Regions from separate parts of the Paenibacillus sp. F024 genome, predicted to be linked through region 4. Evidence: riboswitches for the same ligand, from Rfam matches in the RefSeq annotation. Region 4 holds a riboswitch; each other region holds the start of a gene.
The links. A riboswitch is a leader RNA that binds a small molecule or an ion and turns the genes downstream of it on or off. The one in region 4 is predicted to bind cyclic di-GMP.
Positions count from the first base shown of each region.

Region 1: another riboswitch for cyclic di-GMP. It lies ahead of ACZYR9_RS23310 (methyl-accepting chemotaxis protein); the one in region 4 lies ahead of ACZYR9_RS07825 (hypothetical protein).
Region 2: another riboswitch for cyclic di-GMP. It lies ahead of ACZYR9_RS12350 (stalk domain-containing protein); the one in region 4 lies ahead of ACZYR9_RS07825 (hypothetical protein).
Region 3: another riboswitch for cyclic di-GMP. It lies ahead of ACZYR9_RS25890 (response regulator); the one in region 4 lies ahead of ACZYR9_RS07825 (hypothetical protein).

Region 1 covers NZ_JBVASZ010000035.1:20,127-27,467, forward strand. The annotation lists gene nikB (nickel ABC transporter permease) at 1-587, opposite strand, end outside; gene nikA (nickel ABC transporter substrate-binding protein) at 584-2,062, opposite strand; gene ACZYR9_RS23280 (hypothetical protein) at 2,390-2,605, opposite strand; gene ACZYR9_RS23285 (hypothetical protein) at 2,828-3,136, shown strand; gene ACZYR9_RS23290 (DUF423 domain-containing protein) at 3,165-3,548, shown strand; gene ACZYR9_RS23295 (EAL domain-containing protein) at 3,706-4,194, shown strand; gene ACZYR9_RS23300 (hypothetical protein) at 4,235-4,735, opposite strand; gene ACZYR9_RS23305 (hypothetical protein) at 4,894-5,028, shown strand; cyclic di-GMP riboswitch class I at 5,267-5,353, shown strand; gene ACZYR9_RS23310 (methyl-accepting chemotaxis protein) at 5,439-7,154, shown strand; gene ACZYR9_RS23315 (helix-turn-helix domain-containing protein) at 7,276-7,341, shown strand, end outside.
Region 2 covers NZ_JBVASZ010000010.1:60,955-68,295, forward strand. The annotation lists gene ACZYR9_RS12335 (hypothetical protein) at 1-58, shown strand, start outside; gene ACZYR9_RS12340 (CAP domain-containing protein) at 241-837, shown strand; gene ACZYR9_RS12345 (S-layer homology domain-containing protein) at 1,115-3,514, opposite strand; gene ACZYR9_RS12350 (stalk domain-containing protein) at 3,562-4,680, opposite strand; cyclic di-GMP riboswitch class I at 4,808-4,900, opposite strand; gene ACZYR9_RS12355 (VOC family protein) at 5,367-5,789, shown strand; gene ACZYR9_RS12360 (CBS domain-containing protein) at 6,252-6,656, shown strand; gene ACZYR9_RS12365 (thioredoxin domain-containing protein) at 6,947-7,341, shown strand, end outside.
Region 3 covers NZ_JBVASZ010000053.1:10,576-17,916, forward strand. The annotation lists gene ACZYR9_RS25880 (class I SAM-dependent methyltransferase) at 5-595, shown strand; gene ACZYR9_RS25885 (urease accessory protein UreH domain-containing protein) at 780-1,523, shown strand; cyclic di-GMP riboswitch class I at 1,772-1,857, shown strand; gene ACZYR9_RS25890 (response regulator) at 1,950-2,663, shown strand; gene ACZYR9_RS25895 (hypothetical protein) at 2,903-3,460, shown strand; gene ACZYR9_RS25900 (helix-turn-helix domain-containing protein) at 3,694-4,023, shown strand; gene ACZYR9_RS25905 (RNA polymerase sigma factor) at 4,612-5,031, shown strand; gene ACZYR9_RS25910 (DUF6075 family protein) at 5,150-5,557, shown strand; gene ACZYR9_RS25915 (hypothetical protein) at 5,590-7,236, shown strand.
Region 4 covers NZ_JBVASZ010000005.1:95,446-102,786, forward strand. The annotation lists gene ACZYR9_RS07800 (glycosyltransferase family 2 protein) at 1-420, shown strand, start outside; gene ACZYR9_RS07805 (response regulator transcription factor) at 441-1,244, shown strand; gene ACZYR9_RS07810 (nucleotide sugar dehydrogenase) at 1,277-2,638, shown strand; gene ACZYR9_RS07815 (hypothetical protein) at 2,652-3,542, shown strand; gene ACZYR9_RS07820 (hypothetical protein) at 3,593-4,522, opposite strand; cyclic di-GMP riboswitch class I at 4,643-4,735, shown strand; gene ACZYR9_RS07825 (hypothetical protein) at 4,783-5,658, shown strand; gene ACZYR9_RS07830 (UxaA family hydrolase) at 6,183-7,341, shown strand, end outside.

The DNA.
Region 1 (7,341 bases), on a different contig from region 4:
GAACGGATCAGACGGACATAGACGGCGGCCATCGTTAATCCCAGCGTCACCGAGGGCAGAATCAGATGCAGCAAGGAGCCCGTGCCCATGGAGGGGAAAAGCCGGGCACGTACCGACAATCCCTCAATGAGAAGGAGGCCCAGCCAGAAGCTGGGCACGGAAGTACCGACAATCGCGAGGAGACGGCTGAACCGGTCGATCCACCGGTCACGGTATAGAGCAGACAACGCGCCCAGCGGAACCGCAATCGCAATTAATATCAGCAAAGAAGTGCCGGTCAACAACAGGGTGGCGGGTAATGTGCTTAACAGCTCTTCGCTTACCGGCCGGTTGGTCATGTAAGACATGCCAAGATCCAGTCGGACAAAGCGGGAAAGCCAGTTCGCGTACTGGATAATGACAGGCTGGTTCAACCCCATCATTTCCCGCTGCCGTTCGAGCTGCTCGGCTGTTACCGCCACATCGTCAAACCTCAGCAATTGCCGGACCGCATCCCCGGGAGCAAGCTGTATGAAGCAGAAGCTGATAAAAGAAAGCGATAGGATGAAAAGAACGAGCTCCAGGCCTCTTTTTAGGACAAATCTCATTTTACTTTCACATCTAATTGGTTGGTCAGCATGTAATATTCACTTTTGCTTGTTATCCAATGCTCCACGTTGTCTCTATAGACGGCCAGCGTATTCGGATGAACAAGATATGAATAATAGGTTGCTTGGTCAATCCTCGTCAGCGCCTGCCGGATCAGATCATTTCGTTTGACCGTATCTACCGTTTGATCAAGCCGGCTGATGAGTTCATTTAATTCCTTATCGTTAATTTTGCCGAAATTCAGCGTACCTCCGGGAGCAAACGACACGTTCAGAAAATAGCTGGCGTCGCCGCGGGGAGCGATTAACGGACTATAAGTGCCCAAATCCCAGCTGTCGTTGGTCATTAAATAATCCTCATATTTATCAACCAGCTCGATGTTGATCGTAATCCCCAGCTCTTTGGCCTGCGACTGCAGCACTTGGGCAAGCAGCGGAAATTCGGCGCGGGAGGCATAGGTAACGAGCTTGAACGTCAACGGTTTTCCGTCTTTGGTTACCTTGCCGTTGTCGACCTGGAAGCCGGCTTTTTCAAACCAATTTCTTGCAGCGTCGGCTCCGGATGGCTTGCCGGAATAGGATGGAACAAACGGAAAATCAGGCAGGAACGGACCCTGCGCAACAGTCGCCTGTCCTCCCATGATCCCGTTTTTCAGTTCTTCGCGATGGACGAGCGCATCAAAGGCCTTGCGAAGGTTTTCATTTTGAAAATCAGGGTGTTCTGTATTGAAAATCAGTTCATGCGTCCTCAGGCTGACTACCGAATCGAGATGCAGGCTTGGATCCTGCTTGATTTTGCCGATGCTTTCTACCGGAGGGCGATAGACGATATCCGCATCTCCCGCCAGTAAAGCGGATAACCGGGCATTCGCATCCTCATTAAAAGCGAATGTGGCTCGATCCAGTTTAGCCGGGCCGTCCCAGTATTCATCGTAACGTTCCACCTGAAGAGCAGTCCCGGGCGTAAAGGAAGTCACTTTAAACGGTCCCGTTCCGATCGGCTTTTGGTCCGTCCCTTGCTCAGCCGTATCGATAATCGCCGTGTTGGGATGCACAAGCTCGGATGGAAATTGGGGGAACGCCTTCCCGGTGACGATATGTAACGTTTGTCCGCTGGCATCCATGGATTCGATTTTCAATACCTGCTTGATTCCCGGATTGATCTCCATAGCGCGTTGGAGAGAAAGCTTTACCGCTTCGGCATCCACCTTCTTGCCATTGTGAAAGGTTATTCCATCCCGGATGGTCAACGTCCACTGCCGTCCGTCATCGCTTTTCCACTCTTGAGCGATCCAGGGGCGGATGGTCAAATCATCACCGAGCTTGACCAGCGTTTCGGCAACCCCGGCTCTAAGCGGTGTATAGTCCAGATGAGGATCGATCGTTTTACTGGAAAAATTAAAGAGAAAGGTCAGCTGCTTTTGCGTGGCTTGCTCCTTTGCGGAATTAGACTCGGGCGAGCAAGCGGTAAGCATAACCAGCAAAAGAAATAAGAGCGCAAGTGCGAATGGGGATTTATTCAATGTAAACCTACCTCCAAAGAAAGTTCTGTCCCGTTAGGGGGGATGAGTTGTTTCTCATCTTACCCCATTAGCGTACGAAATTTCATGACTCGATAGGGCTATTCCTGCAAGAAAGGGGTGACAAAATAGTATGAATACGTCTGACACATTATATTTGCATGGTACAGGGTTCATGCCCGGGAATTTGTTCTTAACCATGTGTAAAAAACCAACAGCCGCCGCTGTTGGTTTTCTCATGAGCAGGTGATCAATTCACAGTGTCTTAAATCTGGCAGAGGCTCAGACATAAGCCTTGCCTTTGGTTAGTATACAAGGCACGCCTTTACCTACAGCGCCGGGCAGCGACATTTTTTGCAGGTAGCGCCGTCCTCTTTCACATTTGAGGCAGCGTGCGCAAACATTTGAGGTTACGACCTTCATATTGAATTGATTTTTGTCTATGGAGGACTGAGGTGTTTTCTTATTGGCTTTTTTATTTTTGCTCACGGTTTTCATCTCCTAAGGCATGGATATTGCATACTATGACGGAATGCTTCGTTTGGTCACCCTGGCGAAAAACCGGCGATCGCTTTAAAATCGGATCAAGTAAAAAAATGTGTCTTATCCTGTTTAAAAAAGAGGAATGTACGCGCTTGGTGTTGAATCACTAAAGGTATTCGGGGTACGGATTGATAAGCCGGCATACGGCGTTTACCCTTTCACCTGAGGAGGACGATAATGAAGTATTTGTTTTGTCAAAAGGTTAAAATAGTAGATATGAATGACGAGATCATGGCCGAGGTATTGTTCAACCATGGTGAATATGAGGCGCCGCTGCTGTCCGTCGGATCAAGTGTGGTAACCTATCCGCTGGGACTTAAAGAATTTGAAGTGGTGCATGATAAAAGAGAAAGCCGACGCGAGCGCTTCAAGGTGTTGGATGTCGAAATCGATTTGATCTCTAGTCCGACGTCTACCCGTGTTTTTCTTGAGCCGGTCACTCTGATTATCGGCCAGCATGATGTCGGTCAGATCGAGATCGATTAAGCAGGCGCGAAGAATGGGGGATTGAAGTATGAACAAAACGTTTGTCGCCATCGGAAGTATCTGCGCGCTTCTGTCCGTCGCGTTCGGGGCCTTCGGTGCGCATGCGTTGAAGGGGGCATTGTCGCCGAACATGCTCGCGAACTACCAAACAGGCGTGCAATACCAGATGATGCATTCACTCGGGCTGATTGCCGTTGGGCTATGCGCGTCGGTTCTGCCCGACAGCGGACATTTGCGTCGAGCAGGGTGGTCTATGTTTGTCGGCATCCTTGTTTTCTCAGGGAGTCTATATGTTCTGAGCATTACAGGAATTACGGTGCTTGGAGCGATTACGCCGATCGGGGGAATCGCCTTTATGCTCGGCTGGCTGTCGCTGGCGCTTGCGGCTTGGAAAAGTCCGTCCAAATCATGATGCTACACAGGGAAGATCGTCCGGTGCGCCGGGCGGTCTCTTTTTAAGTGCTCAAGTCTTCGTTTATGGTGCGAATGGTTTCCAGACCGTATGCAATGGATGAAGGTTGAAAAATGAATGTCGAATGAAGGAGGAAATTAGCGGATTTGTGTAGAAAATGATTTCCACCAAGCAGTTTATGCAGCACAATCTATACGCAAAAGTAAGCGAGGTGCTTCACGAAACCGGACTGGATCCTTCTTTTTTGGAGCTTGAGATCACGGAAAGCAGCGCGATGGATATTGACCACGCTGCGACACTCCTTCATGAACTGAAGAAACTCGGAGTGAAAATCAGTATTGATGATTGCAGAACGGGGTACAGCTCATTGAGCTATTTGAAAAAGCTGCCGATCCATAGGCTGAAGATCGATCGCTCCTTTGTCAGCGAATGTGTAACCAATCCGAACGATGCGGCGATTATAGCCTCCATTATGTCGATGACAAAACATTTGAACCTGCGCGTCAGCGCCGAAGGGGTGGAGACGGAAGAACAGCTGCACTTTTTGCGGAGCTATCAGTGCAATGAAGTTCAAGGCTATTTCTTCAGGCCTCCGGTCTCGGCCGAGAAGGCGTTCGGATTCATGAAGCCCCAGGGTGAAGCATAGAGATCTTACCGTCCTGCTGAACGGACGACGGTATGTCCTCTTAATGTATTTCATAATCGTCAATTTCATTGATTTTTATCAGATATACTTTCTTCTCGTCAACATGATAGACCGTCACGCTTTCGCTTGCCGCGTCTGTGCTAATAATTCGACAAGGCAAGCTGAGCTTAATGCCCTTGCCTTTGACGATAGATAGCCGGACCAGGGTATTGTTCTGCTGGAACGTCTTCATCTGCTCCCAAATCAGCCTGTGCGGGTCGTTTTCCGGGCGGTAAGGTTTATTTCCCTTGCCGTTTGGCATGTTCTCAGCCGGAGAAGTGTTTGTTTTGGCTGGTTCCTGCTTATTTTTGATTTTCGATTCGTTGAGAGCCAGCTCAATTTTTGTGCCCAATTCTATTCCCTGCTTAATTTGATAATCCTCAACCTGTGTCGTATTCAACAAATGCAGCAGCGTTTCCAAGGCACGCCCGTTGGTTTCATCCTCTATCATGATGTCGACGTTGAATAAAAACTTGCGCTTGGACGGATTGTCTCTCTCCATAGGCGACCCCTCTTTTTCGAAATACTTACTTTATACTATACCACTATTTTGTTATTTAAAGCAGTAGGTACCTAATGGATATACCGCTTTGGAATGGCACGCATGGGGCAGGACATACATATACTGACAGCATACGGTAGATAAGAGGAGTGCTTATCATGATGCGAATGGAACCGGTTGATCTGGGAGGCCGCACCGCTCTGGCGGTCGAGGTCAAGCTGCCCAAAACAACCCTGCTCGTTGTGACTACGGATAAAGGCTATATTATGTGCGGAGCAAATAAGTTAGCATAGCTTGGATTAGTCACGAGCTCATCGCCTAGGTTTCCGTGGGACAAGTATTCTCCATCTGTTATTATGTCCTGACTCCTTCTGATTTGTGATTAGAAAAACGTCAAAGTATTCCGTTATTGTGACCCGGATTGTGATCTTGGTTTGTTTAATGTTAAATAATGCATACAATGATTACCTGAATTGTATTTATTTTTTTTGCAACATCTGATATATTAGATATTAGGAAGGAAGTCCTACATCATGATAAAGGCAAATCCGTCGAAAGGCGGAGACGCAAAGCTACGGGTCTAACGCTTGAATAAGCTATGATCGCCGGGTTACCGAATATAGTTAACCGCTAGCAAGGTGGCTATTTCATTAGGAAATAGTCATTTTTTTAATAATGAAAATACAGAAAGAGGATGTTATTTATGAAACTTAAGGTTGGTAAAAGGCTGTCGATGAAATTTACTGTGGGCAAAAAGCTGATTGGCGGATTCCTGAGTGTATCCATGCTTCTTGGAATAATCAGCTTTATTTCGTATTACAACATCAAGAAGGTAGAACAATCGTTTTCTGATTTGGTTGATCGTAATGCAGCGATATTGGCAAATGCAAAGGATATTCAATTCCATGCTTCACAGCAAATCGCCGGTATGAGAGGGGTTTTATTGCATGAGCAAGGTTCGGAAGAGATCGTACAGACGGCTATTAACGAAATGAATGAAGAAATAAAGGCTACATACGAATTGGTTCAAAGCCCGTCACTTATGGAAGCGCTACAAAAGCTTCAAATATTTAATGCCGAATTCAAAACCAATTCAGATGCGGTCATTAATTTGAACAAAACCAATCCGGCTGAAGCGAATCGGCATTCCGTACAAGTCTTATTTCCTTTGGCGAGAGAAATGAGAGACATTTCCAACCAAATTGCTGCCGATCAGGCTAAAATGATGGAGGATGCGAGTCGTGCGAACATGAATTTGGTTGGTTCGGTGCTCACAACGGTCATTGTCTTGAGCAGTTTTACTTTCGTCTTGGCTATTGCCATCGGTTTAATCATTTCCCGAATGATTACGAGACCTATTCTCGCTATAGCTGACGGTGCTCAAAAAATTTCAAACGGCATCCTGACAGAAGGTGATCTTAGAGTGAAAAACCGTGATGAAATTGGCGATCTGGCGATTTCCTTCAATCAGATGAAAAAAAATCTTCGTCATTTGATTGGTGAAGTAGGAATGAATTCCGAGCAGGTAGCAGCTACTTCGCAAGAATTATCTGCGAGTGCTGAGCAAACGAGTAAAGCAACGGAACAAATTTCAATGGCCATTCAAGAAGTGGCCTTAGGGTCGGAAAAGCAAGTTCACAGCGCCACAACAGCCAATGAGGCGGCGGTTGAAATTTCTAGAGGGATGAACCAGGCAGCCATGTCTATTCAATCTGTAGCTGATTTAACGTTGACTGCCAGCGAGAAAGCGAATGCCGGTAATGAAGTGGTGTCCCAGGCCGTGGAGCAAATGAACAGTATGCAGCAGTCTGCCGGACGCACGGCGGAGGTTATTCATTCCCTTGGTGAAAAATCAAGGGAAATCGGTCAAATCGTACAGATGATTACGGAAATAGCAAATCAAACGAATCTACTGGCTTTAAATGCTGCAATAGAGGCCGCGCGGGCGGGGGAGCATGGACGAGGGTTCGCTGTGGTAGCTGATGAAGTAAGGAAATTAGCGGAACAATCCGGTGACGCGGCGGGCCAAATTCGAGGTCTGATCGGGGAGATTCAAAACGAAGCAGAGAAAGCTGTACTATCGATGAATGAAGGCGCATCCATCATCAAAGAGGGCATTCACATGGTTAATCTAAGCGGTGATTCTTTCAGGGACATTGTTCAGGCGATCGAACAGGTCGTAGCCGAATCTCAAGAGGTGTCTGCAATCATTGAACAAGTGAATTCGAGTTCGCAAAACATGACGCAAATGATGGAAGGTGTAGCTCATATTGCCGAGCAATCGGCAGGCAATACTCAAAGCGTAGCAGCTTCGGCAGAAGAACAAAATGCTTCGATGGAGGAAATATCAGCATCTGCGGAAGCTTTAACAAGAATGGCTCAAGATCTGCAGGATGTAATAAGTAAATTCAAAGTGTAATCCCGATAAACCCGTTGTCGTTCATGACAGCGGGTTCTTTTTTGTAATTCATCGTGCCGTCGATGGCTGGAATAGGACAAATCTTAATCCGCATATGTTACGTACCAAAAGAGGTGATCAAATGGATGTACAAAATAATGAAAAGATTATGTTAGGAGTCAAGGATATTATGAAGATCATGGGGATT
Region 2 (7,341 bases), on a different contig from region 4:
CTCCAAGCCATACCGGAATATTGTCATCCAACATCATCGATTTCGCATGATTCACTAGCGGCTAATTGCAAAAAGATTTTGAATGGGGTCTGAATAAATCAGAGGAACTTTACAAACCCTTTTATTTGATAACGTCACGATTTTGACGATACAGGAGGGGTTTTTATAAAACGGGTCATCGTAATAGCAGCAGTATTACTTGTTGCAGGTTGTTCGGGTAATCCTTCGACAAACAAGCAAATGTCTACTAATCAAACGAAGGTTCAAACTCATGCTCCTAATGCTGCTTCAACGTCAACCTTAACTCAAGCTTCATCCATTTCTACAGCGGGGGCAGGAAAATCATCGATTACGGCGAAACAAGCACCCAATGACGCTTCGAATTTGTTGGATTTGCTCAATCCCAACAACCCATCGGCAAATGGCCCAGCGAATCCGTCCGTTAATCCGCCGCAGCAATCCGCGGACCCATCCCAATCCGCGCAGCAAGTATTTGATTTGGTAAATCAAGAAAGAAAGAAAGCAGGCTTGAATCCTCTTAGCTTGAACAGCAATCTCTCGAAAGTAGCTATGGCCAAGGCGCAGGATATGCACAACAACAATTATTTTGATCATCAGTCTCCGACTTATGGGTCCCCGTTCGATATGATGAATAAGTTCGGGATCACATATAACACAGCAGGGGAAAACATCGCCAAAGGCCAGACAAGCCCGACGGAAGTGATGAACCAATGGATGAACAGTCCCGGCCACCGTGCCAACATCCTGAATAGCAGCTACACCCAAATCGGAATAGCTTACTATAACGGCGAGTGGGTTCAGGAATTTATTGGCTAGTTCGAAAAACAAGAAAAACGCCACCACAAAGGCTGGGAGAGCAGAACGCTGGCCGCGACGAGGTAAGGAGGTTCCTTCCCCTCAGTCCGCGAAATCGGCAGCCCGAAAACAGACGGTTGTCTAGATTAAAAACTCATGTTAAACATGGGTTTTTCTTTTTGTTGTCAGGTAACGGATCGAAAGGAGCATTGCCAACATGAAAGAGCGAGCTGCGGCAAAAAGCCCTGGATCAGATCCTAAAGTTCCAGGGCGGTATCAATGTTTTTCAAAATCGTTGTCAATTGTTGATGCGATCCACCAAAAAATAGGCTTGCATCAGCCTGTACAGTGAAACGGTACACTCCATCCGTGTCGCAGGTTTGTTTGGCTCGAGTTTATTATACTTCGGGATCAGCCTTAATTGTTTTGTCCCCGAAACGGAATCTTGCGCCCACTCCGGGATCAAGTAGTTGTCCTCATACTCAATATACGCCTTAGACTCATGGCGGGCATACCGGATCAGATAAGCCTTGTACACCATCACGGCCATTTCCGCACGGGTTACATTTTGTTGAGGCCTGAAGGTGCCATCTTCAAATCCGCTCAAAAGCTTGTATTCGACTGCGGTAGCGACAGGCTTGGCGAACCAATCGTCTGAGCTCACATCGGAAAAGGGCGCAGCTTCGTTAAGAGTGGGCGCCAACCGCAGGGAGCGTACGAGGATCACGGCAAATTCCGCCCGGGTAATCGGTTTGTCCGGGCCGAAGGAACCGTCGGCATAACCCGTTACCAGTCCTAGCGAGGCCATTTGTTCCACTTCTTGTTGGCCTGCGTGGTTGAATTCCGTGTGAACGTCAGTAAACGAGACTTGTTGTTCCGTGCTGTTATCTTTTAAGACGGCGGCACCGATGGGCTTGACCGTACCGTCCTTCAGCTTCGCCCGCACGCCGATATGCAGTGCTCCGTCGGGAATCGGTGTTCCCTCAGGAATATCCAAATAGGAATACCCGCACCGATTGGCGGTACATTGGATATCGTTGATCGACATTAATTTCCGGTTCAACGCATCCACATAAAAAAATTCGATAGCCACCGTATCTCCATATTTATTGGAGTAGTTTAACCGCCCCCCGATGACTCCCGGTTTGCCGTCCATATCTTGAAAGCCGACTTGAGTAAAATTGCCAAGGTTAATCCCCGTTGGCTCCAGCGTTGCTTTTTGACTTGCTGTAGAGTCCGCTATGGTTGCGAACGTTTCAGGCCGGCGATGATCGTAGGAGTCTGACGGCACTTCGCCGAATTCATTAACGGGAAGCACATAGACAAGGTTTCCTTGGTTAGGCACAGCTCCGTCCGGAAAAACGTACTCGTAGGAGGCACGCCCTTTTTCTACAATCGTATACGGCTTCGCATCCTTTCGCTGCCAATCGATATGAATGGCATAACCGTACAGAGGTCCTTCATCATCAGCCGCCTGCCAGGTTACTTTGCCTTGGATGGAACCCGGATTCTCATCCATATCGATAAACTGAACCCTTTTCGGTTGGAAACGATCATACGGTTTATCCCAAAAAAACTTCTCGCCGAACTGAATGCCTTCAGCCGTGGACATTTGCGCAAAAACACCGAGATAAACGGCCTCCTCCGGTATGGGCGTTCCTGACGGAATTTGCAGCGTATAATCACCGTATCTGCTCGTATTTCTGGGAATCATGCCGATACCTTTGATCTTCCGCTTGTCCTTATCTAGAAAATAGACTGCATACGATAAGGGAGAAGCCCCATTGACCATGCCCGTAAATTCGCGGTCATCAACCTCCCAACGGATGCTGCCGCTAAATGTGCCGACGACAGAATCCCTGTCTCCGATCTCCGTAATCACCGGCGCCGGAATCAGGCTGGAAGTCTGCAATTGCACAATCGGCTCTTCCGAAATGTCGTCCATCACATAATTAATCAAGCCAGGCCCATTGATCCCTTCCGGCGAGACGGGGTAAATTGCCATTTCCTCCGTTCTTTCCGGTATCGTTCCGCTTGGCACTATGAGTTCATATTCGGATTTCCCTTTTGCCACGTCTATGCTTTTGCTGGAAAGCGCCTTTTTCTGTCCGTCCACCCAGAAATAGACTTTATAGCCGGTGATCGGATTCTCTTCTTGCAGTCCTTTCCAGGTCAGCGCCAATTCCAAGTTGCCCTGGCTTGGGTTCTTATCGGTAATGCGAAGACCTTCTTGAAAACGATGCCGGGGCCTGTCCCATATCGGCATGATCAATCCGGCCGTGCTTTCCTCCAATGCATTTTTGGCGTAAATCCCGAACTTTTCGGCATTTTTTGCGATTTCCAAATCCTTTATGCGGAACATATAGCGTTCCCTCTTGAGACCGATGCTTTTGGCATACGCGATATACTCTTCCTGCTGCTTCACATTCACGCTGCCGAGAAGCTTTATCTTGTTGTCCGTGTGATCCAACACATATATAGCGTAATCCGTAATGTCCGATTGATCGGCGGCGGGAAGAAACTCCAACTCCCCTTCCAAAAGGTACGGCGTATCGTTACGGTCATAAAAAAACGGATCCCGAGGAGAAGCAAGCTCCGCAGCTTCCGCAGACGAAGCGAAAAACACTGCGCCGACCCCAATGAAAACGGCTGACAGCAAACATTGCGAGGCGAATGCTTTGATCCATGTCATCATCATATGTATCCTCCCATTGAAATAAGGACGTTCATCCCTTGCAGCTGTTGTTATTCCGGTTTGACCGGATCTCCGAGCTTAAACAGGCCTTGATGAAATACGGTTCCGTCCTCGTTATACTCAATACCCTTTCCATGAGGCAGCATATTGCTGAATTCGCCTTCGTACCGAAGCTTCCCGCTTTCATAATAAGATTTCCCTCGAACCAGCCGACTGTCCACAAACTCGCCTTCGTGCATCTTGTTGCCATTCGGGTAATAATTCGTACCAAAGCCGTTGCGCATACCGTTACGATATTCGCCGATAAAACGAACGGTTCCGTCCCCGTAATAATAAATCCCCTTGCCATGCGGGTTTCCGTCGATAAATCCGACTTCCAACCGATGACCTTTGGGAAAATATACGGTTCCCGGACCCTCAATGCTATCGTACTGAAAATGGGCGTCATACCATAACGTGCCGTCCTCACGATAGAGCTTGCCATGGCCATGCATGAATCCGTCGGAAAAATGACCTTCATACATCAGTCTACCGTTGGCATAATACATTTTGCCGTATCCTTCAAAAAGGGATTGATGAAATTCTCCTTCATAGACGAGCTGCCCTCCGTCATATAGCCTCCCTTGACCGTTCATTTGATTATTTTGGAACATTCCTTCATAGATGAGTGTCCCATCCGCATACCGTTTTCCGTGGCCGTTTGGCTTGCCATCCACCATATCGCCTTCGTATGTAAGCTGTGAAACATCGCTACTCCCGAGCGGACGGATGAAAACAGTACGTGATTCCGCGTCCCATTTCACCTCTCTGCCGGATGCTTCGCCAACAAAACGCAGCGGAACGAACGTTTGATTATCGATCAATCGTGGAGCGACCGCGAGAGATTTCAGCTTGCCGTTGACCTTCGCCGTCGTGCTGCCAATTTGAAGCTCAAGCTCCAGGCCATCCTTCTTCCCTGTAACAACCTGTCTTTCCGCCTCCCATGCAATACTTAATCCAAGCGCTTCAAAAGCGGGGCGGAAGGGGACGAGCGTATTCCCGTACTCGATGAATGGGGGAACCGTAAATTCCAGCTTCTTTCCGTCGATCACTACGTCAATCTGTTTTTCCGCTGATGTTACGGAAACCAAACTAAAGCAAGACCACAAACAGAGAAACATAGCGATCATTGATTTCGCCTTCCATTGAAACAGAAAAACACCCTCTTTCTGATAGTTGGTCGGCATAGACGCAAAAAACTGCGCAAGCCAAATATAGCCGCGCAGTACCCATGGATAAAATCAAACGATGCAGCGAAACGGCAACCTGGCGATCATCATCCTGTAACAAGGACCTTAGACCCATGGCTTTGCGTCATTTTCCTTTCGGAAAATTTTGCCTTTGACTTTTTCATTTTAAATGAATATAAAGTATTACTCAACTATGAATTTCCAATCATTCCAAACTTTTAAAAACATCTAAAGACATAGGACCATAGTATGGGGAACCTTGCTTCGCAGCTTTTTAAAATAAAGCAATCTAAAAGAAACCATGCTTCATTACTCTTGTTAATATGAAAGGTAAGAATATATAAATCATCAAATCTAAGTTTTTCACTAAACTTGGCTTCTCATTTCATCCGCGACATACCGATCTTAGTCATCGGAGATCATCAAGTGGTGGTAATGCTTTTTCCGGAGATCTGGATGGTAAAGAAATCAATATCAGTGGAATACATTTCTAATTGTTGGAGATAATGCTGCCAGTAGAGTCTTGTCGGCTGAGGAACCTGAGATATCGTTCACGTATAGCTAAATGATAAGATGTAAATAAAAAAATCTATAAAATAATAACAATGAATGAAGGAGTGCTGAGCATGTCGGTTGATGTTTATCTGAATTTTAATGGAAACTGCCGTGAAGCAGTGGGGTTTTATGCAGAAGTGTTTGGAACAGAGAAACCGAAATTTATGACTTTTGGAGATATGGCGCCAAACCCTGAATTTTCTCTACCGGAAGAAGCGAAACACCTCATAATGCACACGCGGCTTACCATTGGCGGAAGCAACGTTATGTTTTCAGATGTTTTTCCCGGGATGCCTTTTGTGGTTGGAAACAACATCAGCCTGGCCTTTGTAAGTAACAACAAGGATGAAATTGAATCTGTCTTTAATCAATTGAAGGATGGCGGTTCTGTAGGCATGGAGCTGCAAGAAACATTTTGGAGCAAATACTATGGCATGGTGATCGATAAATTTGGAGTAAATTGGCAGCTGAACTTAGGCATCGGAGACTGGTAACGATCTATTTATTATTAAAAAATGTATAGAGGTTAACTTGGAAAGTTTGGCTCCGCATAGAGGGGGCCGCTTTTTTTATTTGGAAATGAAGCCATCTTTTTATCGAACGGCTAGAGTACATGCCATTGATGGGATGTTCGCGCGAAGCATTAATAACAAAAAATGTATATAACGCAGCACGATGAAGTTCAATCGGATAAGGGGCATGTTGCGGGATGTTATTAATTATTAAAAACAACAATAGTCTGTTCCATATTCTTACTTGTTGCAACGGAGGTTTTTTCTTTTTGACAGGTATGATAAACTTGGACTCATCAATAAAAAATGAAGTAAACAAAAGTTGAGGCCCTATAGGGTGCAACGTAACCGCCCAACGTTATCAATATAGGTTAGCTTTATCTTAATGTGTGTCACAATAAGCGAAACGTATGTTAACGTTTTGGTAGAAGGGAGTTTTGAGCGATGCAAATATCTGATTTTCTTTTGCCCAAGCACAAAGTAGCCTATATTCATTCAACTGCTAACATGCAGGAGGCCCTGGAGATATTAGAGAAAAATCAATACACGGCAATTCCTGTTATTGATGGGGAGGGAAAATATGTTGGAACTCTCTGTGAAGGGGATCTATTCTGGAAGATGAAGAACACTTCCGGATTAAGCTTTCGAAACTTGGATATTGTCAAAGTTTATGAAATTAAACGTCGTATTCATAATGAATGCGTGTCGGTCAAAGCGCGTCTTGAGGATATGCTTCATTTGGCTGCTGACCAGAACTTTGTTCCCGTCGTAGACGAAAACCAAATCTTTATCGGAATCATCCGCCGTAAAGACATAATTGAGTATTACACTAGTAATATTACCGATTAATAGAGCATGTTGAAGAAAAGGAATACTATGTGAGATTTTTAAAAAAAGAGTTGTATGATTAATTTCACCAAGAAATGCTAAGCGTATATGGGAATGTTAAAATACTATTTAAGATTAAATGCAAAAAAACGTAGGATATTAATCTATTTGATAAATGCAAAAAAAATGTTTTTTATTTCTTCACGACGAAACCTTTTGCTACTGTAGCAAAGGTTTTTTCTTTTTATTGCAAGGTATGCTAAGCTCTAACTATCGTCAATAACATCCTGAAATCAAGGAAGTGGTGCCCCATGACAACAAACAACAAACCCAATAGATTAGCCAATGAAAAGTCACCTTATTTGCTGCAGCATGCTTACAATCCGGTAGATTGGTTTCCTTGGTCAGAAGAAGCTTTTGATAAAGCGAAACGGGAAAACAAACCTATTTTCCTATCTATTGGCTATAGTACATGTCATTGGTGTCACGTCATGGAAAGAGAATCATTCGAGGATGAAGAGGTAGCCGAGCTATTGAACCGTGAATTTGTTTCAATCAAGGTGGACCGGGAGGAACGGCCCGATGTGGACAATCTGTACATGTCCGTTTGTCAAGCGATGACCGGACAGGGGGGATGGCCGCTGACGATCATTATGACCCCGGAGAAGAAGCCGTTTTTTGCCGGGACCTATTTCCCTAAGGCCCG
Region 3 (7,341 bases), on a different contig from region 4:
TGCAATGGATAAATTATTCAACAAATATTATGATCGGTTGATGCAGCCGCTAGAAACAAAAATATTCGGCCGGATAAGAAAACAGCTTCTTTCTAAGGCGAAAGGAAAAGTGCTGGAAATTGGCTCAGGTACGGGTATTAACTTTTTGTACTATGAGTTTGCAGATCAAGTCATTGCAATAGAGCCAGATCCAATGATGTTGGAGCAATCCCTAATTAAAGCACGTGAAGCTACAGTTCCGATCGAAGTGGTACCGGGAGATGCCCAAAATCTACCGTATCCAACCAATTCGTTCGATTCAATCGTTGGAACACTAGTATTATGTACGATACCTGACCCGGCGAAAGCTCTGGCCGAAATCCATAGAGTATGCAAGCCTGAAGGAACGATTTTAATTTTTGAACACGTAAGGTTAAATCATCTGGTCCTTGGTAAAATACAAGACTGGTTAACGCCCGTTTGGAAACGATTATGTGTTGGTTGTCATTTAAACCGCAATACACTTGAAACCGTTGAACAAGCAGGTTTCAGAGTGGTGCAAACGACGTCGATGTGTAGGGAACTGTTCCTAGTAATTGAAGCAAGAATAAAATAAATTGGAAATGTGAGACTGCGGTGAACGATAAAGCGGCAGTTATTCTGGAAATAAAATAGACTGCTTTTATGTATCCGCGAAACACTACGTTATGTAGTTTATAATAGATGCTTGTCAAGGTTCGATGTGTGATGAAAGCATAACTGCCAAATCTATTTAACGGATTTTGGGGGGTGAATAGTTAATGTACTCCTTTTTTAGTAAAATTAGCGCCTTCCTTAGCGAACCATTCGTTAACGCGGCGAACACTGATATCGCCTTTCTTGCGGCGCTGTTTCTCGGTTTTGTTGGTTCGGTTGCTCCTTGTCAAATGTCAGCGAACGTTGCGGCTATTACTTACTTTGGGCAGCGTCAAGCGCAAGCAAGGTTGTCGTGGCCCGAAACGTTCATGTATTTATTAGGGAAGATGATTGTATTCAGTATTTTCGGTGCTTTGTTTTGGTTTTTCGGTCAAAAGATATCCACTGACATGATCCCTTTATATTCTTTTGCAAGAAAGCTGCTTGGGCCGTTATTGATTTTAATCGGATTGTTTTTGCTTGGCTGGATTCGGCTTCCTTTTCAACTTGGGGCTCGAGTGGCAGGATTTTTTGAAAAATTGGCCGATCGAACCGGAGGAAGGAGCGGAGCCTTTCTAATGGGGATTGCATTTTCGCTAGGATTTTGTCCAACAATGTTTGTTTTGTTCTTCGGTTCGCTTATGCCTTTGGCATTGCAATCAACATATGGCGTAGTGTTGCCATCTGTTTTTGCAATCGGTACCGCAATGCCGTTTTTACTAATTGCCGGGTTTGCTGTAGGTTTCGGGTTAGATCGAGTCATTGTTAAGCGTGCCAAAAGGTGGGGGTTGTGGATACAAAAACTTGCGGGTGTGTTATTTATAGTGCTGGGCATAAGCGATACCTTGACATATTGGACTCTAATGTAAATCATGGGAGGTGCCAACGGAAAAATAATGCAGAGTGAGAGCCACGAGTAGTTGATTAGACCTATTGTGTGATCAAGAAATTTTTCGCGAACTTACAATTTGTGACGCTTCTATAGTTTATCCTGTATCATTCGATATGAAATGATATAGAATCGACAAATATCAACACATTTAAACACGTGGGACTTAGGGCGGTGCCAGAAAAATAAAAATTATGGTATTATAAGGCTATGATTTGGAAGAAATAATAGGAAAAATGGCAAACCAGATCGAAAGGCTGGGACGCAAAGCCACGGGTCTTCTGCACTATTGCAATGATCGCCGGGTTACCCTCACAAATCTCACATCTACGAAAAACTAGACACGGCCGTTTGAGGGTACGTGTCTTTTTGTCGTGATTCTAGAATGAATACGAGGTGATGATATATGGAGGAGCGTGTACGCTATGCTGCAAAAGTTGAAGAAGTCATGCGCTGGCAAGAAAGCAGGATACAAGTATTGCTGGTGGACAGCGACCCCGTATGGCAACAACGGTTGACGGCGTTGATCGATGCTGAGCCGGATATGAGTATATCTCATATTGCAACAAACAAAGAATCGGCTATTCGAGCCAGTATGCAATTGGATTTAGACGTAATGATTCATGACCCGGTGTTACATTCGTCGCAACAGGATGGATTGGATACAATTGCCGAAGTGTTGAAGATCAAATCACTGCCAATCATTATCTTGACTTCACTCTACCAGCCCGAGATCATTGTGGATGCAATGCTGGCCGGAGCGATCAATTATATTACCAAGATCAATTATGTGGATGTCGCAAGTGCCGTCAGGGAAGCGTATCAAGGGCAATCCTCCCTTCACGCCGATGTTGCATCCATCATCCGTAATGAAATTGGACTTGTTAAGCGAAGGGAATTGCATCGAATGCTGACTCCTACTGAAAAAGAAATCTTGCAGTTGATCGGTTGGGGCTATACACAACCGGTAGTTAGAGAATTGCTCGGAATCACGTCTAACACAATGAAGACGCATGTTCGCAATATCATTCGCAAATTCGACGTATCTTCCATTCGCGAAGCAGCGGAAAAAGCGAAACGTAGGGGCTTGTACGATCAACTAGATCGCATCACCTGTTAGCGATTCGTTTCCGATTCGAGCCGTTTCGCGATGGTTTGACAACCAATGATCTGTTGGTATGAGGGAAAAATCACCCTCCTCTTTCGAATGTATTATTGGTAAAATGTGGACAAATGCAGGTATCTACAGAGGAATTTTATTACCAAGTTTGTAGGAGGTGAGAATCAAAAATTGACTTAAGTTGCGAAAAATGGCATCCTTACTGCTTCCTCCACTTTACTAGAGAAGGGACGATGATAATGAAAACGGAGCGTGAACAACCTATAATCATGACGATTAACAGGCAGGCTGGCGGAACAATTTCAGGCAGCATGCACAGCAAGGAGGGAATTGTGATGACGCTGACCCAGCACCCCGTCCCCTATGAGAAAGTAGAATTATGGCTGAAGTCTTACAAGGACTGGAAGGCGAGACTGAAGTACATGCAGTCAGAACTGTCCTACATCCCTGAATTAACGCGTACGCTACAAATGGTTGCGGCTCACAGCAGCGGCAGAAAACAGGAAACGGTTTTACGGACGGTTATACGACGTATCGAAATCACCGAACATGAAATCCCGTTGCTGCTATCCAGAATCGGTTTGATCGACTATGCTTTCTCGGCTCTCACCCCGGAAGAAAGCTTGTTCATTCGGTTACGATATATGGATCAACTGGCGCTTTCAGACGCCATGAGCCGCCTAGCACTTTCCCGCCGCGCGTACTTCTACCTTCGAAAGCGAACATTGCACAAAATCTATATGAAAATCAAAGATCGGGCGGTTTTGTTGGATTTGGATTCGTCCCAAAATGATTGACCGGTTTCAGAAGATGCATATGCGCATCTTCTTTTTTTGCGTCCATTTTTCATTTTAATACGTTTTTATTCGTTACGTCCAATCCCAGTAAATACGATTAATGTCTCGCCAATTGATTCAATGAGTATTGAGGAGATTATAACACATACATTGGATACTGAGAATAGCGAATCTATCGAATGTTCATTTGACTTACTCTGCCTTATAAGCTGAAAGAATAAGGTGGTGGAAATGTGAACTCAATTCGGGATTCGTTAGGTCAGCGCATTCGCACATTGCGGGAACAATACGGATGGACGCAAGAGCAGCTTGCAGAGCGGGCAGACCTCCATCCTAATTATATCGGACAAATTGAACGCGGGCTAAAGAACGTTTCATTGGATAATATTTATAAACTGGCTGTTGGTTTGCGCATGGATTTGTCTCAGTTATTTGTTTTTGAGAATCGCGAACTTCCAGAGCCGTTGTCCCAGATTGGCCAAATGCTACAGCATTGTTCCGAAGAAGATTTAGATTTTCTGATTCAACACATCGAGCATTTGTTGAAGTGGAGACAAAAGTAAGTAACTGCTCGAAAGGAAGCGCCGGAACTGCATCGAACATGCACCGAACGCAGCACTGGATTTGCTCTCTTTTTGCACAAAGTCTGCACGCGTTATGCACATGATCCGTGTTATGATGTTAGTGTGGACAGGTTGTGCAACCACAAGCATCATGAAGACTGGTTGTCCCTTTCATCAAGCGCCGTTTCTTTCCCTGCTATCCCAGTGGGAAGAAATACGGCGCTTTTTTTATTTTGTTACTGATACAGCAGTCGTCGACTATATTCCGAATGTAAAGGAGTTGAACTAAACATAGGGCAACGCCAACCATCAAAGGCCCGCACAATTTCTCGCACGGTGTTGCCAGGTGAGAAAGGGAGTTGATGTTGATGTATCCCGACGACACATAATAACAAGCGGCGAATGATTCATCGGCATGCGTGGAATCAAGTTTATCAAGTCTTACGATCAGACCTGGTCGCAATCAAGCGTTGGCACGCTCTGCGGCAAGGTCTTTTTTGTTGTCCTTCCCGCTTGTCAGGAAGCGTCGGCTGTCGCTCTCCCCCCTCTGTTTTGATTGATCAAACAAACCAAAACGGAGGGACGAGTATGAAAAAGATCAATTTGAAAGACATATATCCTTTTTGGAAAACGGATGTATGGGTTGAAGTGGATGACGAGGTGGCTCAGGAGCTGCATCGGTTTGAATTAATTGAAAGCGCATACAAACTGCGCACGTATCGTCACCGGGCGTATTACTCGCTGGATCGAAACGATGGAATTGAGAAGGACGTTCTTTTTCTTTCGATTTCGCCGGAGGAGTACTATGAACGCAAGCTCTCCCGGCAACAGCTTTACGAAGCGTTGTGCCAGTTGCCGGAGAAATCGGCCAGACGAATTTATGCACACTTTTTTCTAGGCATGAGCAAAGTCGCTATTGCCAGAGCTGAGCATGTCGATGAACGGGCCGTTCGTAAATCTATTAAACAAGGCTTAAAGATAATGGAGCGTCTACTCAAAAACATGTGATTTTTCGTCATTGGGTCCGGTTTTCCCGTCAGAATGAAATGTTATATAGAGGATCTTTTCAGACAGCGGCTGGTTGCATCCAGCCGCTCATCATTCTCGGTGAGAGGGGCAAGTATCGATGCATCCTATTCGATTTCGGGATGAAGAACACGAGAGGTTCTATCATCAAATGCTGGCTGAAAGGAAATGCAACGACGGCTATCATCGTGCGCTTTTTTACACATTGGGCATTTCCCGGGAAACTAGGAGTCATGTACGTGATTTGTTTGATTTTTCTAACGGCGGCATTAATCCCAAGGGCCTTTCGGCCCCATGGCAAACCGGCAGTTCCATTCGAATATGTCGGCTCGCCTTTAATCTATGGAACGGGTGGACCGAACCAGGTGGGGAACGCTTCTCCACTCCCAACGAATTATTCGATTGCAGCTACGCCCCTTTCTTTTTCGAGGCAATTCATCTTCGTTATCCGGAATATTTCCGAAGTCAGGAAAAGATTTTCAAACGGCTATCTGAACAAACCCGCTGAACAGATACCGATTGTCGGGGGTGCATAAGAAGATGAAAGAAATTAAAACGAGGGTTGTTGTAAAAAACATAAAACGGCTGGATAGGTTCAAAAATTTAATGGAACGAGTAAGGAAAACGGGTGTCCGAGTCAAGAATCATACAGACAACGATGAGTCGACTTCCCCATCTCCTGTTGAATTTGCGCAACACCGCACCGCATCGTCAATTAAAACAATGGCTCAAATGGGCATTCGCATGAAGACCAACAGCAGACTGATTCGGTTGATTCAAAAAAAGAGGGCAACTCCAGTTGAAGATGCTGCCAATCCACAATCGAGTGGGTTACCCGTAAAAAAGTATAAGAAAAAGACAGATGGGGTTATGAAGGCGAGAAAAAATTCCGTTAATGATTCCCGACTTTCCCCGAATGCCGATACTTCTAACATGAGTACACTGCGATTTTCCCGTAGGATGCAACCCCGTGAGCCGGTCGATGGAAAATACCTTTTGCCTTCTGGTCAACTACCGGGAAAACAACGCTTTGTACGAAGCCGGGTCAATGCCCGGCTTTTGCATCGTTCTCGAAAAAATAGCTCTACTAGCCAGATATTAATACGGGAAGCTAGCAGTCCAAAGTCGGTCGGGAAAAAAGAAATAATCAGCGCCGTGGCATCTCCTTCAGACAATATACGAAGCAATCGCCCTAAAACGCTGACGCCGGAGAGATTGAAGCCGCGACATTTCAGACAAGCGTTATCCCCCTCCGCCAAATCCAAACAACCAGGTTTTACGATTAAATTTAAGAACCGAAAGTTCAAGGCGTTGCCCCTATTTATTAAAACGGGGCAACGGATTAACCAGTTTAAACATCATTCGGATGCGCGTGTGGTGAGGAAAATGAATGCATTCAAAACAGCACAGCAGGCTGTGCAAATGGCAATGATTGCCCGCCGATCTGTTCAAAGGGCGCAAGCTGCCGCGAGATTTAAACTTCGGATCATTAGAATGGTTGCAAAAGCAACCGCTCTGCTCGTCAAAGGAATGGCGGCGCTTTTGGGGATTGGTAGTTCCGTTATCATCTTGCTGTGCATTATAATGGCAATAGCTGCAGTCATTTCCTCTCCCTTTGGCATCTTTGTATCCGGCGAAAATACGGACGCTGATGTAAAGCCACTTTCCCGAATTGTTCAACAGATGGACGATGAATTTGCCGCCAGACTGGAAGAGGTACAGCAATCAGCCGGCCCCGTAGATCGGGTGGAATTTTATTATCCCGGTAGCGCGGACAATACCCGAATGGATAATTGGATGGATATTATAGCCGTATTCGCCGTGAAGACCGTTATGGATACAGAAAAAGGAATGGATGTGGCTACGCTAGATACAACAAGAATCGGTATCATCGAATCCGTGTTTTGGGATATGAATCCAATAGAATCTCTCGTTGAAACGATAGAACATAAGGAAACTATTACGGTTGAACATGAAAATGGGAGCATCAGCGAAGAAACGATTACCAGCTACGAGTACATTTTGCATATTACGGTCGCAAGCAGGACTGCGGAGCAACAGGCCGATATATACAGCTTTACAAGTGAACAGATTGACTTAATGAATGAAATGCTATCCGTTGAATTTCGACCTTTCATGTTAGCGATCTTAGGTAAGGAAAAGGATATTGGATTTACGCGGGAATAACCTGAAACGATTAAACATCATCTGCCCTAAGAGGAATTGTTCGATTTGGATAAACAAGTCCTGTTTGGCAGACCGCATTCTACGAACGCAAATTGATCATCTGAA
Region 4 (7,341 bases):
ATGGCATTCCGTCTGAAGTATAAAATGTTCGGGATGCTGACTATGCCCTACAATATTTTGTTTGAGACACTGAACCCCTACTTCAAGATTACCGGCTTTCTCGCGCTTGTAGGCTATGCCTGGATGGAAATGACCGGGTGGAAGGTACTGCTTATGTTCATGCTGATTAACTTCCTCACCGGATTTCTGCTCAGCATCGGCTCGCTCATTCTGGAGGAAATGGCGTTCCGTCGATACCCACGCATGCGGGATACGCTCAAAATGGTCGCATTTTCCGCCCTCATGTTTCTCGGGTATTACCAGATTGGGGTATTATGGCGGCTCCAGGGGCACATTGAATATATGCAAAAAAACAATTCTTGGGGCGTTATGACAAGACAGAGCTGGAATCAAGATGCGGCAAGCAAATCATCAACCTAAATCCCAGGAGGCGAGTGAACATGAGTATCATGCTAAAGGTACGAAAATTGAACGAGATGATGTACGAGTCGGTCGTGGAGCGATTCTGGTACGCCGAGGGTGCGGACTGGAAGGGCTGCGGCATCATCCTTGTCCGCTGCGGTCAGCCGTTTCAGGAAGCGGTGAAGGGCATTCAATCCATTATCGGTCCGGAAACAGGGGGAACGGCGGATATCAAAGCGGATCCGGACAAGGGGGTAATCGCTCTGCTGCTGTTTGACTCCGCCTTGAGCCATACCCATTACACGGCGCTGCGCATCAAGGAGCTTCTCTCCGGGATAGCACAGAGCCCATTCACCGTCATGCTGGCGAATGTGAAGCCAAGCGCCGAGCGTAACCCCGCCTTTTTTCAGGCCGTCACGGACGTGTTTGAACAGGTGCCGGCATCGCAGAACGTCGTCATTTTCCATGACCACTACCAATCCAATGAAACTCAATCCGTACTGCTGGTGGATGGCGATGAGGATGTACGCCGGTTCCTCCAGCTCCGTCTTCAGCTGAAGGGATACCGCGTGCTGGCTGCAAAGGACGGTAAGACGGGACTAAATCTATTTCGACAAGAAAGGCCGGATGTCGTTGTTACCGATCTCAACCTGTCGGGCATTGACGGATTTCACTTCCTTACCCGCATCAATGATGAGGATCCTGAAGCGAAAGTGATCGTGTTCACCGATAACCGGGTGGAGCAAGCGATCAGCAAATGTTTTGAGCTTGGCGTGGCGGATTACATCACCAAGCCATTTTCCCCAGTGGAGCTCGAAGCCAGAATCGAACGTCTGCTGTAATGTAAACCCATACTCAAGGAGGCTGAAGAAAAATGAATTCAAACTATGCGCATTTGTATGCTAACATCCAAAGCAAAAGTGCCGTGCTTGGCGTTATCGGGCTCGGTTATGTCGGGCTTCCGCTTGCCATCGAGATGGTAGAGAAGGGCTTTACCGTGTACGGTATTGACCTGGACACGAACAAGGTCGATCTGCTAAAGGATGGGGTCTCTTATATTAAGGATATTTCCCAAGATCGGCTCCAGGCTGTCGCTGCAACCGGGCGATTCCATCCCACTTCGGATTACCGGGTGGTGCAGGAGCTGGATGCCGTATCCATCTGTGTACCCACCCCGCTTAGCGCCAATCAGGATCCGGATACCTCATACATCATTTATGCCGTTGATCAGATTAAGACGCATATGAAACAAGGGCTTCTCATCGTTCTTGAGAGCACGACCTATCCGGGAACGACCGAGGAATTGATCGAACGGGAAATGCTGGGGATGGGACTTGTGGCCGGCCGGGACTACTTCCTCTGCTTTTCGCCGGAGCGTGTAGACCCTTCCAACGAAAAATACAACACTTTCAACACCCCTAAAGTACTCGGTGGTACAACGCCAGCCTGCATGGAATTGGGCAGCCTGCTGTACGGCAACATCGTGGATACGGTCGTCCCGGTCTCCTCGCCGAAAGTGGCCGAAATGTCCAAGCTGCTCGAGAACACGTTCCGGAGCGTAAACATCGCCTTTATCAATGAGATGGCTATGATGTGCGAACGGATGTCCATCGATATTTGGGAGGTGATCAAGGCAGCCAGCACGAAACCGTTCGGGTTCATGCCGTTCTATCCCGGGCCCGGAATCGGCGGTCACTGCATACCGCTGGATCCGATGTACCTATCCTGGAAGGCGAAGGGCTTCCGCTTCTACAGCAATTTTATAGAACTTGCCCAGTCGATCAATACCAACATGCCCTACTTCGTTACCAATAAGACAGCGCACATCCTTAATATCTACTCCAAATCGCTGCGGAAATCCAAAGTGCTCATTCTTGGCATGGCGTACAAGCCGAACGTGGACGATCTGCGCGAATCGCCGGGCCTCGAAGTCTATGAGCTGTTCCGGGAGGGCGGGGCGCTGGTGGATTACTTCGATCCTTTCGCCACCTCGTTTAGGGATAAGTCCGGCAGCAAGGTGACTTCGATCACTTACGATCTCGATAAGTTCCGTTCCTACGACTGCATGGTACTGATTACGAATCATGAGGCCGTCGCCTACGGGGAAATTGCCGACTTGGGTGTGCCGATTCTCGACACGCGCAATGCACTGAAGGCGTACGATCTGCCGCACATCTACAAAATCGGAGCGCCGGATGAACAACTCCTGCCGCTGGCCGAGGCCGTGTCAGGCTAAAGGGAGAAAGGCATTGAAAAGTCACCATGCCCGTTTGTTTCTGCTGTTAGTCGTGATTCTGAACGTTCTTTGCGCCATTCCCCGGCAAGCGAACGCGGAAGCTTTGACCGGTTCTCCTGCCCCGGTCAAAGCTACATGGATATGGTATACGGAAAAAATAAAAGATTCGGCTCTTTCCATTCTGGACACTTGCACGGCGAAAGGAATTAAGGTCGTTTTTCTGCAGATCAACCGGGATGTTAAAGTTTCCGATTACCGGAAATTTATTAAGGCGGCGGGTGAGCGGGGTATAGGAGTTCATGCTCTCGACGGAAAGCCGGAGTGGGGTTTTACTTCCTCGCGTCCCGCGATCGAAACGTTTTTGAATTGGGTGAAAACGTACCAGGCCGGTTCGGCGGTGGGCGAGAGGTTCACAGGAATACACATCGACGTCGAACCGTATGTCCTCCCCGGCTGGTTCGACAACACGGAGGAATTTATCCCGCAATGGCAGGATAACGTAAGATTTATGGTGAGGGAGGCTCATCGGATGCAGCTGCCGATTGGCGTCGATTTGCCGTTCTGGCTGCATAAATACACGGTACCGGAAAGCGGCGAATCCTTGAGCAGGTGGATGATCCGCAAGCACGATTCGGTCACCATTCTGGCATTCCGGGATTCCGCGTATGCGATTGGGTTCATGGCGTCCAAACTGCTGGAGCAGGCGGCCGACATCGGCATACCGGCGATGGTAGCAGTGGAGACTCTGCCCAGTAGGGAGGGGGGGTTCATTACCTTTTACGAGGAAGGCCGATCCTATATGAACGGGCAGCTTGAGCAGCTGGCATCGCTGCTCAGCCATCGTTACGCCTTCAGGGGTATTGCCGTTCACCAGTTCGAAGCCTGGGAAGCTCTGAAGCCTTAAGCGGCCCGTCGTACAGATCATAAAAGCAGCACACCAAAGGGCAGCGCCTGTTACAGGCGCTGCCCTTTGGTGTTCCATCGTTCCATGCGCAGCCATTCGGCCAGGTCATGCACGGCCAGACCGCCGAAGGCGTCCGAACGTCCGTATTCGGCCAGAACCCGCTTCTCGACCTCCTTGAAAGCAGCGATTCCTTCCTCGTGAAAGCTCAAATGGTTGGCTTCATCCGGAGCCAGATTAACGCCGACATACACCTGCTTGCCCAATTTCTTCGCAGCATCGATCTCGTGCTTCACGATATCGATCAGCCCGTTTTCTCCTTCGGCACGATCGCGGTACGACATAATGGCCAGGCTATCCGTCTGGCGGATCATCCATTCGTCCAAACGCACAGACGCGTCATCGGGACCCGGCACTTGATACTTGTTGAGCCAAAACGGTATATCGACGCCGGTCTCAAGTGAATGTTCTTTCGCCGACACCGTAAATTTCCGCATCATGTTCATCCATTGTTGAATGACTTTTTTGTCGTTCCTTTCCCATTCCGGGAGCAGATAGGGCTCCACATCAAGGTGAACGCCGGTGAACCTGGCCTCGGCAGGCACGGACGCATTGTAGGCAATCACGTTCTTCAAAAACCCGGTCATCTGGGGATGATGGCGGGTCAGTGCCCAATGACGCTCGCCCCCCAGTGCGTGAACATCAATCTGTGCCTCTGACGCTGACTGGATAAAGGTACGGTACCCCATTTTAGTCTCCTCGTCCTTTTGCGAATCGTTGAAATACAAGTACACGGTGCGGACATTCTGTTTTTGCAAAAACCGGACCAAAGACCCGTCATGATCGGCGTTCAGCTTCTGCAGATCCCATATCCACGTCACCCGTTCGCTGCGCTCATCGCTTCCGAACGGCCGCAGGAAAAGCACGGTGACGCCAAGGATGAAGACGGCCGCAGTGATGTAGAGCTTTTTCTTTTTTGTCATCCATCATCTACCTCTCCGTGGTGTTTTTACAATTGCTTAACAAAAACATGGGCCTCAGGACTCATGCCGAATAGGGTTGAACTATATATACTAAGCACTAGGTTTATTCCACTATTACCCATATCGTCAGTGTAAATCCGCCGAAGGGCGGGGACGCAAAGTCACGGGTCTGAGGCGTGGGAAGGTTCACACTACGTCAACCGGGCTGCCGATTCAAAGGACCTGATCCGGTATGCATCAAAGGAGAGCAATGATTCAACATGATGTTAAACCACTGTCGTCTGTCGCTTTTTCTCGCCATTCTTTTCCTGGGAGCCTTAGGATGGCACCCGTCGCCGGCCGGTGCGCAAGCTCCCGTCAAGTCGACCTGGCTCTGGCAGACCCCTCTGATCAAAACGTCCGCGACCGAAATTTTGAATTTCAGCACATCCAATGGTGTAAACACGATCTACCTGCAAGTGAACCGCGACGTCCACAGTTCCTATTACAAGAACTTCATTAAAGCGGCTAAAGCCCGGGGGATCGAAGTCCATGCTCTTGACGGTAAGCCGAGATGGGCGTTCGAGTCGGAACAGCCGAAAATCGCTGCGTTTCTGAGCTGGGTCAAGACCTACCAAGCCGGTGCTGCGCAGGACGAGAAGTTCAGCGGGATTCATCTCGATATTGAACCTTACTCGCTCTATGAGTGGAAGACAAATCAGGCGGCCATGATCCCGCAGTGGCAAAATAACATGCGTTATATCGTACAGGAAGCAGCGGACATGGGGCTTCCCGTTGGCGGGGATATCCCATTCTGGCTGTGCAGCTATAAAGTACCGGACGGCAGTGAAACCTTAAGCCGTTGGATGATGCGCCAATACGATTCGGTTACGATCATGGCTTATCGCGACACCGCCGAGAAAATCGCCGGAATTGCCTCGAAAGAGCTGGATGAGGCCGCCGATGCGGGCATTCCCGCCGTGATTGCGGTCGAGACGCTCAGCATCTCGGAAAGGGCGTTCATTACGTTCTATGAGGAGGGTACGGCATATATGAACCAGCAGCTTACGAAGCTGAACTCCCAGCTGCAGACGCATCCCGCCTTTGCCGGAATCGCCGTACACGATTATGCCGGATGGAAAGCGTTGAAGCCTTAATCGGCGATCATCGCCCATATGCTTACACGGTACCGGCGCCTTAGCTCCCCCCACCATGATAACATGTTAGGGTGGGTGCGGCCATGATTTACAGAATCTCAATCCTATCGCTGACCGTAGGTGCTATACGGGAAGGGCATGTCTTTGGCACCGCTCGTCTTAGACAGAAAACAAATCCACAACCGGCTGCGGTTGTGGATTTTTACGGTTTGCTCATTCGTACGGAAGCTGATCATAGCCTTGTTCCATCGACTGGTATGAAACGAACTTGGATTGGGCTCAACGTGCCGATCTCCTTTCGCTAAAAGTCGCATTAAGCAACACCCCTTGCACAGAAAAGACCAGCCAATTATTTCATTTTATGATACAATATGTACATGGAGATGCGCTGCTGCCCAGTTTCGTTTCAGCATTCTGTAATCGGTTTCAAACTTTCTTATGGCGGTCAGCGAGCTCTTCAAGGTTCTGTACGGCTGCGGATCATATTTAAATCAAGTAAATCTTAAATAAGGAGTTATTCATCTATGACCCAATCTTATCACTTTGACGAAGTTGGCAGACTCCCCTTGCCCGGTGATAATGTAGCTATTGCTATACGTCAACTGGACGCCGGCACCATCATTGACTATCAAGGTCAAACCTTGACCTTGGATTACACGGTCATGGAAGGCCATCGCTTTGCGGTGAAGGAGATTGCCCCCGGTGAAGACCTGCTTTCCTGGGAATTGCCCTTTGGTGTGGCTCTGCAGCCGATTCAGCCCGGCAATTATGTGATCAACAAAGGCGTATTGGAAGCGCTTAGCGTGCGCTCACTGGGATTTGCGCTGCCGGCGACGCCGAATTTTGCCGATGAGCTTCATCCTTTTGTTCTGGACGAGGCGAATTTTCAACCGGCCCCGGCACTGCCCGCATATCCGGACAAGCGCACCTTCCTGGGTTATCGGCGCAGCCAAGCGCGCGGCGTGGGTACCCGTAACACGATTGTCTTGTTGGGCACAACTTCACGCACGGGGAGCTATGTCAAGCAGCTCGCCGCTCGTTTGCAAGGCGAACTGAAGAACTATCCTCAAGCGGATGGGATTGTTCCTGTGGCGCATACGGAAGGGGATGCAGAACAACCGAATAACCTGGCATTATTGCTGCGCACGTTGGCCGGGTTTATCGTCAATCCGAACGTGGGTGCGGTCTTAATCGTAGATAACGGCATGGGATCCGTGACCAACCAGATGGTCGAAGCGTATATGCGCGAACACGATTATCCTTTAGATGATGTTTTGCATCGGTTCCTGTCCCTCAAAGGCGGCTTTCAAGATAATCTGACCTTAGGGGAAACCATTGTACGTGAATGGCTGCCGACGGTCAATGCGATAGAACGGACCCCTGAATCTATCAGCCATCTAAAGATTGGACTGCAATGCGGCGGGTCCGACGCCTTTTCCGGAATTTCCGCCAATCCGCTGCTGGGTTGGATTGCACAGGAATTGATACGCTACGGCGGCGCCGCCAATCTGGCGGAAACCGATGAATTGATTGGCGCCGAGCCCTATGTCCTGCAAAAGGTACGCGATGTTGAAACCGCTCGCAAATTCTTGAAGCTTGTCGAAGATTTCAAGGAGCGGACGTCTTGGCACGGCGCTACCGCGGAAGGAAACCCATCCGGCGGCAATAAATACCGCGGCCTTT